2 regions of the Herbaspirillum lusitanum genome follow, and region 1 is predicted to be linked to the other one. Evidence: riboswitches for the same ligand, from Rfam matches in the RefSeq annotation. Region 1 holds a riboswitch; the other holds the start of a gene.

What was found. Region 1 has a riboswitch for cobalamin ahead of DXT88_RS13080 (CbtB domain-containing protein). Riboswitches for the same ligand answer to the same signal wherever they lie in the genome.
Region 2: another riboswitch for cobalamin. It lies ahead of DXT88_RS16100 (TonB-dependent receptor family protein); the one in region 1 lies ahead of DXT88_RS13080 (CbtB domain-containing protein).

The regions. Positions count from the first base shown of each region.
Region 1 covers NZ_QXFG01000008.1:1,045,272-1,052,768, reverse strand. Annotated here, with positions in the region: gene DXT88_RS13095 (cation:proton antiporter) at 1-1,191, shown strand, start outside; gene DXT88_RS13090 (hypothetical protein) at 1,490-1,642, shown strand; gene DXT88_RS13085 (hypothetical protein) at 1,724-2,158, shown strand; cobalamin riboswitch at 2,288-2,603, shown strand; gene DXT88_RS13080 (CbtB domain-containing protein) at 2,771-2,998, shown strand; gene DXT88_RS13075 (CbtA family protein) at 3,020-3,790, shown strand; gene DXT88_RS13070 ((2Fe-2S) ferredoxin domain-containing protein) at 3,878-4,216, shown strand; gene DXT88_RS13065 (cobaltochelatase subunit CobN) at 4,209-7,497, shown strand, end outside.
Region 2 covers NZ_QXFG01000010.1:277,582-285,078, reverse strand. Annotated here, with positions in the region: gene DXT88_RS16115 (chloride channel protein) at 1-132, shown strand, start outside; gene DXT88_RS16110 (chemotaxis protein CheA) at 224-2,140, opposite strand; gene DXT88_RS16105 (protein phosphatase CheZ) at 2,140-2,874, opposite strand; cobalamin riboswitch at 3,288-3,547, shown strand; gene DXT88_RS16100 (TonB-dependent receptor family protein) at 3,610-5,538, shown strand; gene DXT88_RS16095 (FecCD family ABC transporter permease) at 5,556-6,539, shown strand; gene DXT88_RS16090 (ABC transporter ATP-binding protein) at 6,536-7,306, shown strand; gene DXT88_RS16085 (cobalamin-binding protein) at 7,314-7,497, opposite strand, start outside.

The sequences.
Region 1 (7,497 bases):
CTGCTCGGCCCCTCCGGCGTCGGGCTGATCCGTATCGATCTTGAGTCGCGCGCCGATGCGCTGACCGTGATCACGCGCGTGGCCTTGTTGCTGTCGCTATTCACCGTCGGCCTCAAACTGCGCGTGGCCTTCCGTGGCGAGGGCAGCCGCTTGTGGTGGCTGCCGTTGCGCCTGGGCGTGGTGTCGATGCTGATCACGGTGCCATTGCTGGCGATCTGCCTCGCGTTCCTGTTCGGGTTGCAGTTTGCGGTTGCCATGTTGCTGGCCGCGATTTTGGCGCCGACCGATCCGGTGCTGGCTTCCGATGTGCAGATCCAGAACGTCGATGACCCGGACCAACTCAGATTCGGTCTGAGCGGCGAGGGCGGTCTCAATGACGGCAGCGCTTATCCGTTCGTGCTGCTGGCATTGATGCTGCTGGGCGTTACCGATGACATCGCTCAGGTGGATCACTTCGGCTGGTTCGTCGCCTGGGGCGTGATTGCCGGCATCGGCTGCGGTGCGTTGGCAGGCTGGGCCTTGTCGCGCACGGTGCTGTTTGCTCGCCAGCGTTTCGGCCTTGCGCTCGGCATGGAAGAATTCATGGCGATCGGCGTCATCATGCTGTCCTATGGCGTGGCCGAGCTGATCCATGGCATCGGCTTCCTGGCGGTGTTCGCCGCCGGTCTTGCGATGCGCCAGGTGGAGTCCGCCCGCAGCGGCGACAAGCCGGCCGGCGAATTGATCGCTGCCGCGCAGGACAGCGGCAAGAACGCCGCCGTACATCCGGAACAGGCGCCGGTTTACCTGACCGAAACCGTGCTCGGCTTTAATCAGCAGCTGGAGCATTTCGCCGAGTTTTTCATGGTGCTGCTGATCGGCATTCTTTTGTCCGAATATGGATTATCACGCGAGGGCGTCTTGATTGCAGGGCTGCTATTTTTTATCGTGCGGCCGATTGCGGTGGCGCTTGGGCTGCTCGGCTCCGGCACCGAGATCTCGCATCGCTGGCTGATCGCCTGGTTCGGCATTCGCGGCGTCGGCTCGCTCTACTACCTGTGCTTCGTGCTGCAATTTTGGCATGACAAGCTCGCGGCACGCATCGCACAGGATGTGCTGACGGTGCTGGCCCTGTCCATCCTGTTGCACGGCATTTCATCGACGCCATTGATGCATCTGTACTGGCGCAAGCGCGTGGCGGCGAAAGGATGACGCATCGCCGACCTTCGCCGCTTGCGGCTGCGCCGGCGTAAGAGTTGCGGAAGCCCGAAAAAGTGTTTGTCCTATACGCAGCGCCCGCGCCAGCGGGTAGCCTGTTGCTGTGACGTTGGTGGCCGGTGGCGCCACCGGCCGGCGTCGCTCTGAGTTCGTTTCCGGGCTTCAATTGCAGCAGAAAGGACATCCCATGCACAAGCCACAAGACATCCCGCCGGTAGAAGTGCCGCCGCTGGATCCAAATCCGCCGCAGGATCCGATTCCTCACCAGAACCCGCAATGAGGAGGAGCGCGCATGCATACACCGCAAGAGACGCCGCCGACCGCACCGCCGTCTAAAGACATCCCGCCGGACGAATACAACCCGGTGGAAGATCCGCCTCTTAATCCGCCCGAGCCCGGCATGCCCGAGCCGCCGGAAACGCCGGTCAGAATGGCATGGCACTGATAGCGGAGAGGAGAGCGCAGGCCACAAATTGCGCGCGCCGCAACGCAATTCAAAAACGATTTAGCAAAGGAGTACAGCATCATGGCAACCAGCACTCTGGATCCGGACGTCCTGCCGACTTCCGATCGACAATTGAGCAAGGGCCACGACAACCATGCCCTTGGCCCGGGCGACAGCTCGGATAGCGGTAGCGACATGACGAACGTCGCCACTGAAGCCGACAGCGATTCGCACGGCACCGGCGAACGCGTCTCGGTCGAACGCGGCGAACGTGATCGCGCTCCGGAAGTGCCGGAATCGGTCGAGCAGGTCGCCAGCGATGAGGAAAGCGGCGAAGACATCGTTGCCGCCGACGAACGTGAACTTGAAAAACAGACGGATAGCGTCAAGGAATCCCAGAAGATCAAGCGCGACCAGGATCTCGACGACGCCCTGGAGGACACCTTTCCCGCCAGCGACCCGATCAATCTGACGCCCGAACCGCCCAAAAAGGTGGCGAAGGCTCCCGATCAATAACGGAACATGCAGTAATCCAAGCTGCTCCTGAAGTTCCGGCGGGCCGGTTTTCCATTTGGAGAACCCGCCCGCAAGCGTTTCTGCAAGCCGTTTCCGGGTTGCCAGAATCGCCTGCGACACCTATACTGCCGGGGTAGCATTGCCTTGGGTATCCGGTGGATGGTCATTCACTGGATTTAATCGGGAAGTCGGTGCGTTTGTCGGTCAATTTCAGTGAATTTCGGTGATCTTTTGATATCCATCGTCATTTTCATGTCATTGTGATCCGTCAGGCAAAACCCACGCTGCCCCCGCAACGGTAAGCGAATCAGCGAATCTGCATCCAGCCACTGTGCACCGGTGTTATCAACACGGCATGGGAAGGCGCAGGTTCCGATTCCGGCGAGATCATGCTCGCCGTGGATCATTCGCAAGCCCGGAGACCGGCCCTCGGTATACGATTTGTTTTGTATCGCGGAGGGCGATCAACGGACTGCTTCCCGGAATGCTGTTTTCTTTGCACCCCGCGTTGTTTCCTGATTTTCCTTCGTGACGGTTCCGCTGTGCTGCTCTGCTACTGGTGCCGCAAGCGGTTGGTTTCAATCCGGCTCAGGCCCACCCGAAGGAAAACACATGGCAATCATCACCGGCGCATCCGCCCCCGATACCGACGCACTCGACTCCGGCTCCTCTTCTCCTTCTTCCACCGGCTCGCGGCTCTGGCGCGACCGCATCTTGCCGGGCCTGACCGCATTCGTGTTCGGCGCCGCGTTGATCTACGCCGCCGGTTTCGCCTCCGCCGTCGAGCTGCACAATGCGGCGCATGACGGCCGCCATTCGGCCGGTTTTCCTTGCCATTAAGAAGCCGCGCGGAACATCCCGATGATCAATTTCGCAGTATTGCGACGGATTGCCTCCGTCGTCCTGTTGGCCGGCGCGCTGGCCGGCCTGTTGCTCACAGCCGTGCAGCAGTTGCAAGTTTCCCGGATCATTTTGCAGGCGGAAGTCTACGAAGAAGCCGCGGCCGCGAAGGCGCATGAGCTGGCGCATGCCGCCGCTTCTGCACCAGCCTCGGCCGGCGCGCCTGTTGCCGCGGAAGCCCACGAACATGAGCACGAACATGAGCACGAACATGAGCACGAACACGGCGATGAATGGGAGCCCGCCAACGGCTTCGAGCGCACCGCCTACACCGTGCTGGCCAACGTCAGCATGGCGATCGGCTTTGGTTTGTTCCTCGCTGCCGCCATCGTCGTCAGCGGCAGGAAAGTGACCTGGCGTTCCGGATTGCTGTGGGGCGTGGCCGGTTACCTGGTGTTCTTCGTCGCGCCGTCGCTGGGCTTGCCGCCGGAAGTGCCGGGCACCGTGGCCGCTCCGCTGCATGCGCGCCAGCTGTGGTGGATCATGACGGCCGGATTGACCGCCGCAGGTCTTGGCCTGGGCGTGTACGCACGCCATTGGACGCTGAAGTTGCTGGGGCTGGTTTTGCTGGTCGTGCCGCATCTGGTCGGCGCACCGCATCCGGCGGCGCCGGGCGGAGCGGCGCCGGAAGAGCTGGCGCAGGCCTTCATCCACGCCACCGCATTGGCCAATGGCGTTTTCTGGCTGGCGCTGGGCGGGCTGACCGGTTACTTCTATAAAAAATTCGCCTGAAGATTCGGTTGAAACTCAGGTTGTCATTTCGGATGCCGATCCGGCCAGCGATGGCCGGATCGGCATTTTAGCCAGTAAAGAAAGTCCATGAGAACCCACCACCGCCACGTCCTGATGTGCACGGGTCCGCGCTGCACCGAAGACGGCGTGCTGGCCGAAGCCATGTTTGCCGTGCTGGGCGAACAGATCGACGCGCGCCCCGAGCTGCGCGTCAAGCGTACGCGCACCCACTGCATGGTGGCCTGCAAGGTGCAGGCGCCGGTGGTGGTGGTGTATCCCGAAGGCGTCTGGTATCGCTGCGAGGATGCCGCCGCCATCGAACGCGTGGTGGTTGAGCATCTCGAAGGCGGACGGGAAGTCACCGACCTGATCTTCCATCGCCTGGGCAGCGGCGACGTCAATCCCGAGGAGCCGGAAAATGTCTGACCAGGCAACACAATTCGTCGCCGCGTCTGCACCGCCTGCACGCATTGCCGTGCTGACCCACGCGTCCACCGACCTGGCCATCCTGCATCACGCGTTGACGCAATTGCCGGGCGATTTTCCTGCGACCATCGGCATCAACCTGCAGGGCGTCGAAAACGACGCACGCATGAGCGAGCTGTTGCAGAGCGAACTGGCCGATGCCGACATCATTGTGCTGCGCATACTCGGCCGTCTCGGCAGTGTCGCCGGTTTCGCCGAATTGCTGCGCCACGCGCAACGCCAGGGACGCCATGTGATCGCGCTCAGCGGCGCCGGTGAACCCGACGCCGAACTGGCGGCGGTGTCGACCGTGCCGGGCGACGTGCTGCGCGAAGCGCTGGCGTATTTCCACGGCGGCGGCAGCATCAACCTGGCGCAGTTCTTACGCTTCGTATCGGATCGCCTCCTGCTGACCGGCTTCGCTTACGAGCCGGCAGTGGCCTTGCCCGATCACGGCATCTATCATCCGGATCTGGAACAGGATGCCGGTATCGCCGATTGGCTGCGCTTGCGCATCGACGTCGCAGGCCGCCGCAAACCGGCCGTCGGCGTCATCTTCTATCGCGCGCACTGGATGAGCGGCAATACGCGTTTCATCGATGCGCTGGTGACGTCGCTGGAGCAGCGCGGCATGGATGTATTGCCGATTTTCACCGCTTCGCTGCGCACGTCGGCGGCGGACTCCGACCTGCCTGCTGCGCTCAGTTATTTCTCGGGAGAGAAGGGGGCGCATGTTGATGTCCTGATCAACACCACCTCCTTCGCCATGGGTGAAATCACGCCGGGCGGCCCGACGCCTGCCGGCTGGTCGGTATCGGTACTGGAAAAACTCAACGTGCCCGTGCTGCAAGCCATGACCAGCGGCATGACGCAGGACCAGTGGGAAATCTCCACGCGCGGCATGAACCCGCTCGACGCCGCCATGAACGTGGTGCTGCCAGAGTTCGACGGCCGCATCATCAGCGTGCCGCTGTCGTTCAAGGCGCAGGCGGCAGGCTTGTCCGGCGACGTGGTGGAATTCCATCCGGTGGCCGATCGCGTCGAACGCATCGCCGGCCTGGCGGCGCGTTTTGCCCGTTTGCGCGCACTTGACAATGCCGACAAGCGCATCGCCTTCATCTTCACCAACTCCAACAGCAAGGCCTCGCAGATCGGCAACGCCGTCGGCCTCGACGCGCCGGCGTCGCTGATGCGTATCCTCGAAGCCATGCGCGACGCCGGCTACGCCATCGGCGACTTGCCCGAAAGCGGCAGCGCGCTGATCCATACACTGGTCGATCGCTGTTCCTACGACAATACCTATCTCACCAGCGAACAGTTGCAGCATGCGGTCGGTCGCGTGTCGGCAGCGCGCTATGCCGAATGGTTCGCGGAGTTGCCGCAAGTCCTGCAGCACAAGATCGAAGCGCAATGGGGCGCCGCGCCCGGCGTCGCCTATGTACACGACAATCACCTGGCATTCGCCGGTGTCGAACTGGGCAATGCCTTCGTCGCGTTGCAGCCGCCGCGCGGCTACGGCATGGATCCGGATGCGATCTATCACCAGCCCGACTTGCCGCCGACGCATCATTACTACGGCCTGTATCGCTGGCTCGGCGATGAATGGGGCGCGGACGCCATCGTCCACGTGGGCAAGCACGGCACGCTGGAATGGCTGCCGGGCAAGGGCGTCGGCCTGTCGGAGAACTGCTTCCCCGATGCGCTGCTGGGCGACATGCCGTTGTTCTATCCGTTCATCATCAACGATCCGGGCGAAGGTTCCCAGGCCAAGCGGCGCGGCCACGCGGTCGTGGTCGATCACCTGACGCCGCCGATGACCACCGCCGACAGCTACGGTGCGCTGGCGCAGCTGACGCAACTGGTGGATGAGTACTACCAGGTCGAAGTGCTGGACCCGTCCAAGCTGCCGTTGCTGCAGCAACAGATCTGGGAGCTGGTCAAACAGACCAATCTCGACAGCGACCTGCAGATGAAGCTGCTCCATCACGATCATGACCATGATGACGGACACGGCCATCATCACGGCCATGCGCATGATCACAGTCACCACGATCACGATCATCATGACCATGATCATCCGCACGACCACAGTCACGAAGGGGAATTGCCCGAAGCGTTCAGCGGCATGGGCGGCTCCGACGTCGCCCATCTGATCGAAGACCTCGACGGCTATCTGTGCGAACTCGGCGCGGCGCAGATCCGCGACGGCCTGCACATCCTCGGCCGCGCACCGGATGCGGCGCAGATGCCCGACATGCTGGTGTCGCTGACGCGCCTGCCGAACCAGGACATCCCCGGCCTGCAGGAAGAAATGGCGCGCCTGTTCGGCCTCAAGCTCGACATACTGCTGGAGAACAAGGGCCAGCGCCTCAACGCCGACAGCGCACTGGCGCGCATCGCCGGTCGCGCCGTGGTCACGCGTGCCGATGCGATCGAAGCCATTGATGACTTATGCGTGCGGCTGATGCAGACGCTGCAAGATAGTGGCTACAAAGCCGATGCCATCGGCGGCATTCTGCAATCCATGTTCGGTGACCTCAGCATCGACAAACCGCGTCTGCAAACGGCCTCCCTGCGTCATTCAGGCAGTGTGATCGGCCAGATGAAAATGCAGGCGCGCGCCAGGCCTCCGGCGGCAGCGCCAACGATCGCAAAAGCAGCGGAACCGACGGCGGACAAATTCGCCGCCTTGCGCCGCGTCCTCGATTTCACCTGCCGCCAGTTGCTGCCCAACCTGCACCGCGCCGGCGATGAGATCGGCAATCTGCTGCTCGGTTTGGAAGGCGGCTACGTGCCCGCCGGGCCGAGCGGTTCGCCGACGCGCGGCATGGCGCACATCCTGCCGACCGGGCGTAATTTCTATTCGGTCGATCCGCGCAGCGTGCCGTCGCAATCGGCCTGGCGCGTCGGTCAGCAACTGGCGCGCGAGGTATTGGAAAGGCATTGGCGCGAAACCGGCGGTTATCCCGAGAGCGTCGCCATCAGCATCTGGGGCACCAGCGCCATGCGCACCCACGGCGACGACGTGGCGCAGATCCTGTGCCTGCTCGGCGTGCGTCCGGTGTGGCGTCCCGGCAATCGCCAGGTGTCCGGCATCGAGGTGGTGCCGCTGCAAGAACTGCAACGTCCGCGCATCGACGTCACGACGCGCATCAGCGGATTCTTCCGCGACGCCTTCCCGCAACTGATCGACCTGATCGACGACGCCGTCAACGCCGTCATCGCCTTGGATGAGCCGCTCG
Region 2 (7,497 bases), on a different contig from region 1:
ATCAACGGGCATGCGCTGGTGATTTCATTGATGGCGACGGCCTTGCTGGCCAGTCGCGTCTCCCGTTTCTTTGCGCCGCCGCTGTATGAGGCGCTGTCGGAACGTTATGCACCGGCGCCGCAGCATCATTGAGTCGTGTCCGATAGCGTTACCGCATGGCGTAAAAAAAGCTGAGACCGCGAACGGCCTCAGCTTTTTTCATTTTTTCTTTCCGGTTTTCTGCTCAGACTTGTGCGACGGCCTTGGCAGCGGAACGGCAGCCTTCCAGCAGGAAGGAGAGGCCGACCACCAGCACCAGTTCACCTTCAGCAGAGCGTGCAGTACCGGTAATGCCATTGGTCTGGATCGCGGTCAACGGTTTGATCACCAGATCGGCAGTGCCTTCTACGGCGCCGACGCTGAGGATGTAGGGGTGCGGTACCGCCATGACGATACCGACACGTTCGTTGCCCGGTTCATAGCCAAGTACGCCGGCCAGCGAGTGCACCGGCAATGGACGACCTTGATCGCGCAACACCGGCGCGCCGCCGACTTCGTCGAACTCGGCCGGCAATTCCACCACGCGTTCCACCACCGCCATCGGCAAGGCCAGCGCTGCACCGGCGGTGCGCACCAGCATGGTCGGGATGATCGACAATTCGATCGGCAGACGGATCGAGAAACGCGTACCGACGCCCAGCGTCGAATCGATGCGGATGGTGCCGCGGTGTTTTTCCACCGCCGTCTTCACCACGTCCATGCCGACGCCGCGGCCGGACACGCTTGACGCCACTTCCTTGGTCGAGAAGCCCGGCAGGAACACCAGTTGCAGCGCTTCGTCGTGGCTTTGCGCTTCGTGTTCGCCGATGAGTCCCTTGCCGATTGCCTTCTTGCGCAGGAAATCGGGATCCATGCCCTTGCCGTCGTCGAAGATTTCAATCATGACGCTGCTGGCTTCTTGCCATGCCTTGAGCGAAATGGTTGCCTTGTTCGGTTTGCCGGCGGCGCCGCGATCGGTTTCGATGCCGTGGTCGAGCGAGTTGCGCAGCATGTGGACCAGCGGATCGTAGAGGCTGTCCACGACCACACGGTCGACTTCGGTTTCGGCGCCGGAAATCGCCAGGTCGACGTCCTTGCCCAGGTCCTTGGCAAGTTCGCGTACCAGACGCGGGAATTTCTGGAACAGGCGGCCGACCGGTTGCATGCGTGTCGACAGCGTGGCGCGTTGCAGTTCGCTGGAATAGCGCGACGCGCGCCCGAGGGTTTCGGCCAGCGTCGACATCAGCGAAGCGGCGGTGCCTTCGAACTTGAACTGTTGCAATTTTTCCAGCAGTACGGCGGCCTGGTTGGCGGCCTGCACCGATTCGCCGGCAACTTCCAGCAGCGCATCGAGCTTGCCGGCATCGATACGGATGCTTTCTTCCTTGGCGTTGCCGGGCTGATTGTCAGTGGCGCGACGTGCTTGCACGGGGGCCGCAGCCGGCTTCGGCGTCGGCGTCGCGGACGGCAGCGACTTCGGATGGCCGGAGCTGCTTTCCGCTTCCGCAGGCGCAGCTTGAACAGGTGCGGCAGCAATTGGCGCTACCTCGCCGGTACCGCCGGAAACAGCCTGATACAAGGCGTTCCAGTCGAGCGAGCCATCAGCGCCGAGCACGCTGGCGCCGACGTTGGCGGAAGGCGCCGCGCCGGCAGCCGGCGCACCCGCAGCACCCGCAGCACCCGCAGCAGGCGTGGCAGCAATGGCCGCAGATGCAGCCGCTGCCGGCGCCGCTGCATTGCCTTCAATCGCTTGCGTCAGAATGTCTTCAAGGTCCTGCGGCATCGACGCCAGGCTGGCCGGATCGGCGCCGTTGGCCAGCTCATTGAGCTGGTCGGCGACGAAGCCGCTGGCTTGCAGCGCCGCTTCGATCGCCAGCGGCGTGACGGATGCCTTACCGGTGCGCAGCGCGTCGAACAGGTTTTCCGTCAAGTGACAGGCCGATACCATGGCCGGCAAATTGACGAAACCCGCACCGCCCTTGATGGTGTGGAAGGCGCGGAAAACCGCGTTCAGAATTTCCAGATCGTCAGGATGCCGTTCAAGAGTCAGTAGATGCTCTTCAACGCTAGTCGCGAGGTCCAAGGCCTCAACGACAAAATCCTTGAGCATTTCATCATCCATTAGAACCCCAGGTTAGCGAGTAAGTCATCCACATCATTCTGCGCCATGGCCGAGCCGGGAGCAGAAGGTCCGTTCAACAACTCTACCGGTTTGTCGGCCCCGATCGCCGCCTTGACTTCCGGCGGTGCGTTGTCGCGCAGCAGCTGCGCGAGCTCACGTTCCGCGATGGCGGTGATGCCGACGATCTTCTTGATCAACTGGCCGGTGATGTCCTGGAAGTCCTGCGCCATCATGATTTCGAGCATGCGGGCCTTTTCGACCTCGGTGGCTTCGATGACGGCGGAAGAGAATTTCTTGGAATCGTTGGCCAGGTTCTTGAATTCGTCGATGTTCATCTGGCCGGCGAACAGGCGCGCCCAGCGGTCATCGATGTCCTTGGCTTTGCTGGCGAGGGCGTCCTGGGCCGGCATGCCGGCGTCGATCGAATTGAGCACCTTGTTGGCGGCTTGTTCGGTCAGCGTGGCAACGTGCTCCAAGCGCCCCTGGGCGTCGCCGATCTGCGAAGCGACATCCGACAGCGAGCGGTCGTAGCCGAGTTCGCGCATGGAATCGTGCAGCAGACGGACGATGCCGCCCAGACGTTCGTACATGGGTTTGTCGGACTGGTCTTCGAGCGGATCTTCGGTTGCGCCCGAGGGGGCCGGAGCTGCCGGTGCAGCTGCTGCAACCGAAGCCGGCAGGGTTTGCGCCGAAATCTCATCGAATAGTGCCTCTAAATCAACGTCGTCACTCATGATCTTGGTATCTCCATACAAATTTGATGCGTTATTTGCTTCCGCCGCGAGGCAGGTAATCTGTCACAACTGAATTACAAGGTTCGACGAGATGGTTCAGTGATAGGAAGCTCCTGTTGCTGTAAGTGCGCGGCAGCGGCCGCCGGATATCCATTGCATATCGGCAACAAATAAAAAATCTGTAGAGAGCTTGCCCCTGTTTTTGCCTGATCCTCCGGAGTGTGTCCCGGCAGAGACGGACTTCCGCTATTTGTTGAATGGATTATAAGTCCCTGTCAAGCGGCTCCATCGGCTAAAAAGCGATGAAAATTCCCCATTTAAATGGCGTTATGGCGATCCTGTTGATCTTCGGGCAATCATAATGCAAGCCCGCTTCGTTTGTCACGGACGATTGCCGCTTGTGGCGTTGGCGCATACAATTGCGCCGTTTTGGTGCTCGCCGGCATGCTCGTGCCGGCAGTTAAACGGGAAGCACGGCGCGGTCGTCTCGCAAGTCTGTACGTCCGCCAACGTGCGCTGCCCCCGCAACGGTAAGCAAGCGTCGTTTCTTGTCGGAACGGCAACCTGCCGACCTCGCCACTGTGATCGCTGCGCAGCTTGTTTGCGACGCGTCATGGGAAGGCGCGGCGGGTCCGCTTGTAGCCCGGATACCGGCCACGACAGGGGAAGGCGTAGCTTTCCATTTCAATCCGGCTTGCGGGGAGGCAGGCGCGGAGATCATTGCAAACGAACATCATGACATTCACCGTTCCATCCCGCCGCACCGCGATTGCCTGCGCTTTCGTTGCCTTTCCGCTTGCCTGCTCCGCGGCACAAGCCGCCGGCGATCAAAACCTCACTCCGGTCCTCGTGACCGCCTCGCGCTTTCCGAACGACCCGGCGTTTCCACCCGTGGGCGCGACCGTGATCGGTGCAGAAGACATCCGCAACGCCGGCATCGACAATGTCAACGAGGCAATTCGCAAACTGGGCGGCGTGTACGGTCGCCAGAGCCTGGCAGGTCCGGGCGACTTCGCGCTCGACATGCGCGGCTTCGGCAGCAACGGAGATCAGAACATGGTGATCTTGATCAATGGCGTGCGTCTGTCTGAAAACGAATTGTCGACCGCCTTGCTGTCATCGGTGCCGATCGATTCCGTCGAGCGCATTGAAATCGTGCGCGGCGGCAGCAGTGTGCTGTATGGCGACGGCGCCACCGGCGGCACCATCCAGATCATCACCAAACGTCCGGCTGCGGACGCGGTTCATGGCAGCGTGGTCGGCGAGGTAGGCAATTACGGTTTGCGCAGCGGTCGCGCCAGTGTCGCCAAAGGCTGGGACGGCTTCGCATTGAATGCGGCGTATAGCAAGCAGCACGCCGACAATTATCGCGACAACAATGCTTCCAATCAGGAGAATTTCAGCGGCACGGCGCAGTGGTTTTCCAATGAAGGTCGGTTCGGCCTGCGGGTCGATCTGGCGCGCGCCGACTACGGCCTGGCCGGTTCGCTGAGCATGGCGCAATTCCTCGCCAATCCACGCCAGACCACCAGCCCGAAAGACTACGGTTCGTATGACAGCGACCGCATTACCGCCTTCTTCGAGCGAAAGTTCGGCGCGCTGGAAGCTGCCGCCGAACTGTCGCATCGCGAAAAAATCTCGCGCGCCAGCTACGGCGGCGGCACAGTCAGCGAAGTGCACAGCCGCACCACGCAATTTTCGCCGCGCTTGCGTCATCTCACAGAAGGCACCGTGCTGAAGAACGAACTGGTGGCCGGCATTGATTTCTCTGAATGGCAAATCGGCAATGTCGACGGCAGCGGCGACGCGGCGCAGACTGCACGCGCCGCGTACGTGCGCGATGAAGTGCAGATCGCCGGCAATACCCGTATCGCGCTGGGCCTGCGTCACGAAGTGATGGACAAGCGCAGCACCGCCAGCGCCTATGACAAGGCGCAGGGCGTCAATGCATGGGATCTGCAGGTCAGCCATGCGGTGGTCCCGTCATTGCGCCTGTTCGGCAAGGCGGGCCAAAGCTATCGCCTGCCGACTGCCGACGAAAATCGCGGCATCGTGCTGGCGGCAGGAGAAATCCTCAAGCCACAGACCTCGCATGACCTGGAGTTCGGTGCGACCTGGGGCGGCGCCGACAACAACGCCACGCTCAGGTGGTTTCGTCATCGCATCAAGGATGAATTGTTCTACGATCCCACCGTCGGCGCGTTCGGCGCCAACGTCAATCTCGATCCGACCAAACGGCAGGGCGTCGAACTTGAAGCCACTGCGCGCCTGAACGCTGACTTCAGCCTCAAGGCGAATTTCCAGCATATTGCAGCCACCTTCACGGGCGGTCCGAACGCCGGCAAGGAAATGGTGCTGGTGCCGAAGAACACCGCTTCGGCGCGGCTGAACTGGCAGTCCGGTATTCAAACGGTCAATCTTGGCGTGCAGTGGGCCGATGCACAGCGCTACGGCAGCGACTTCAGCAACACCTGCAATGCGCGCATGCCCTCATACACCACGGTTGATGCGCGCTATGCGGTGCGAGTGAGCGCATGGGAACTGGCGCTGACGGGCAGCAACCTGGGTGACCGGCATTATTTCTCGCAAGCCTTCGGCTGCGCGTCGGGCATCTATCCCGAACGCGGCCGTGCAGTAAAATTCACCGCCCGTTACGACTTTTAAATCACCTCAAGGACTTCATGCGCAGAGCGATCTTGCTGCTTTCCTGCCTGGCCGTAGTGGCCGGGCTGGCGCTCGTGCTGGCGGGTCTGTGCGGCAGCACCGGCTGCCTGCGCCCTGGCGGCGATCCAGCCGATATCGCCATGCTGCTGCAATTGCGCGTGCCGCGCGCATTGACGGCATTCACCGTCGGCGCCTTGCTGGCGATGGGGGGCGCGCTGATGCAGGTGCTGCTGCGCAATCCCTTGGCTGAACCTTATGTGCTCGGCGTCTCCGGCGGCTCTGCGGCGGGCGCCTTGCTGGCGATGCTGCTGGCGGCGTCGATCGGTCTGCCGCGCCAGAACATTGCCGCCGTCGGCGCCGCCTTGGGCGCGGGCCTGGCGGTGCTGCTGCTGTTCGGCCTGGTCGGAAAATCGCTGCGGCGTTTGCCGTTGTCGCCGATGGCGGCCGGGCATCGTTTGCTGCTGACCGGCGTGATGCTGGCCGCAGGCTTCGGCGCCGTGATCACGCTGGTGCTGACGCTGGCGGGAGATACGCAATTGCGCGGCATGGTGTTCTGGCTCATGGGCGATCTCGAAGACAGCCGCTTCCTGCCGTTGGCCGCCGCCATCGCCGGCGCAGTCCTGCTGTGGTCGATATGGAATGCGCCGCGCCTGAACCTGCTGGCGCGCGGTGAAAGTTTTGCGCAGCTGCTGGGCGTGCCGGTGGTGCGCCTGCGCGTGGCGACCTTGTGCGCGGCGTCGCTGGCGACCGCCGCTGCGGTGACGCTGGCCGGCACCATCGGCTTCGTCGGCCTGGTGGTGCCGCACGGTTTGCGCCTGCTGGTCGGCAACGACCAGCGCGTGTTGCTGCCGGCTGCGGCGCTGGCCGGAGGCGCCGGCTTGACGCTGGCCGATCTGGCGGCGCGCACCGTCGTCGCGCCGATGCAATTGCCGGTCGGCGTCATCACGGCGCTGACCGGCGTGCCGCTGTTCCTGTGGCTGCTGGCGCGGAGTCGCGCATGACGGCGGCTTTGCTATTGCAAGTGGAGGCGCTGACGCTACGCGCCGGCGCCGCCAGTTTGCTGGAGAACTTCGACTGGCAAGTACGCGCCGGAGAATTCTGGTGCGTGCTCGGGAAAAACGGCATCGGCAAAAGCACCTTGCTGCATGCCGTTGCCGGTCTGTTGTCGCCGACGTCCGGTCGCGTCCTTTCTCCGGAGGGCGACATCAAGCACGCGACACCGCAGCAACTGGCCTTGTGGCGCGGCCTGCAGGCGCAGCAACAGCTGGACGCGTTTCCCTGCAGCGTGCTGGACAGCGTGATGGCGGGTTTGCATCCGTATCGTCCTGGCTGGGGGTGGCCCGATGAAGCCGATCGGCGCGCGGCATTGCATGCACTCCAACGTCTGGACATGGCGTCTTACGCCGATGCAGACGTAATGCGCCTGTCGGGAGGCGAGCGCCAGCGCGTGGCGACGGCGACGCTGATGCTGCAGGCGCCGCAACTCTATCTGCTGGACGAACCGGCTTCACATCAGGACGTCGCCGCTCAGCAACTGGTGATGCGCACGCTGAAAGAACTGGCGGACGACGATCACGCCGTCGTCGCCACCATGCACGACATCAATCTGGCGACGCGTTTTGCATCGCACGTGCTGTTGATCGCAGAGGGGAAAGTCTGGCAGGGCAGGGCCGCGGATATCCTGCGTCCGGATCTGCTGGAAGCGGCCTACGGCTGTCGTTTCGAGATGGTGGAAACTGCTGCCGGGAAATGGCTGATGCCGGTCTGACGGCTTGCTATCCGGGCGGGCGGCGCGAACGCACCGTGTCGAGAATCTTGCAGACTTCTTCGGTCGCATCCAGCACACGCGGCCCCGGCCGGTTCAGCCAGTCGGCGTTGACCGTGAACAGGTTGCCGGCGGCCACCGCCTTCATCTTGCCGAACTGGCGCCATTCATCCAGCGGGTGATCCTTGGCGTCG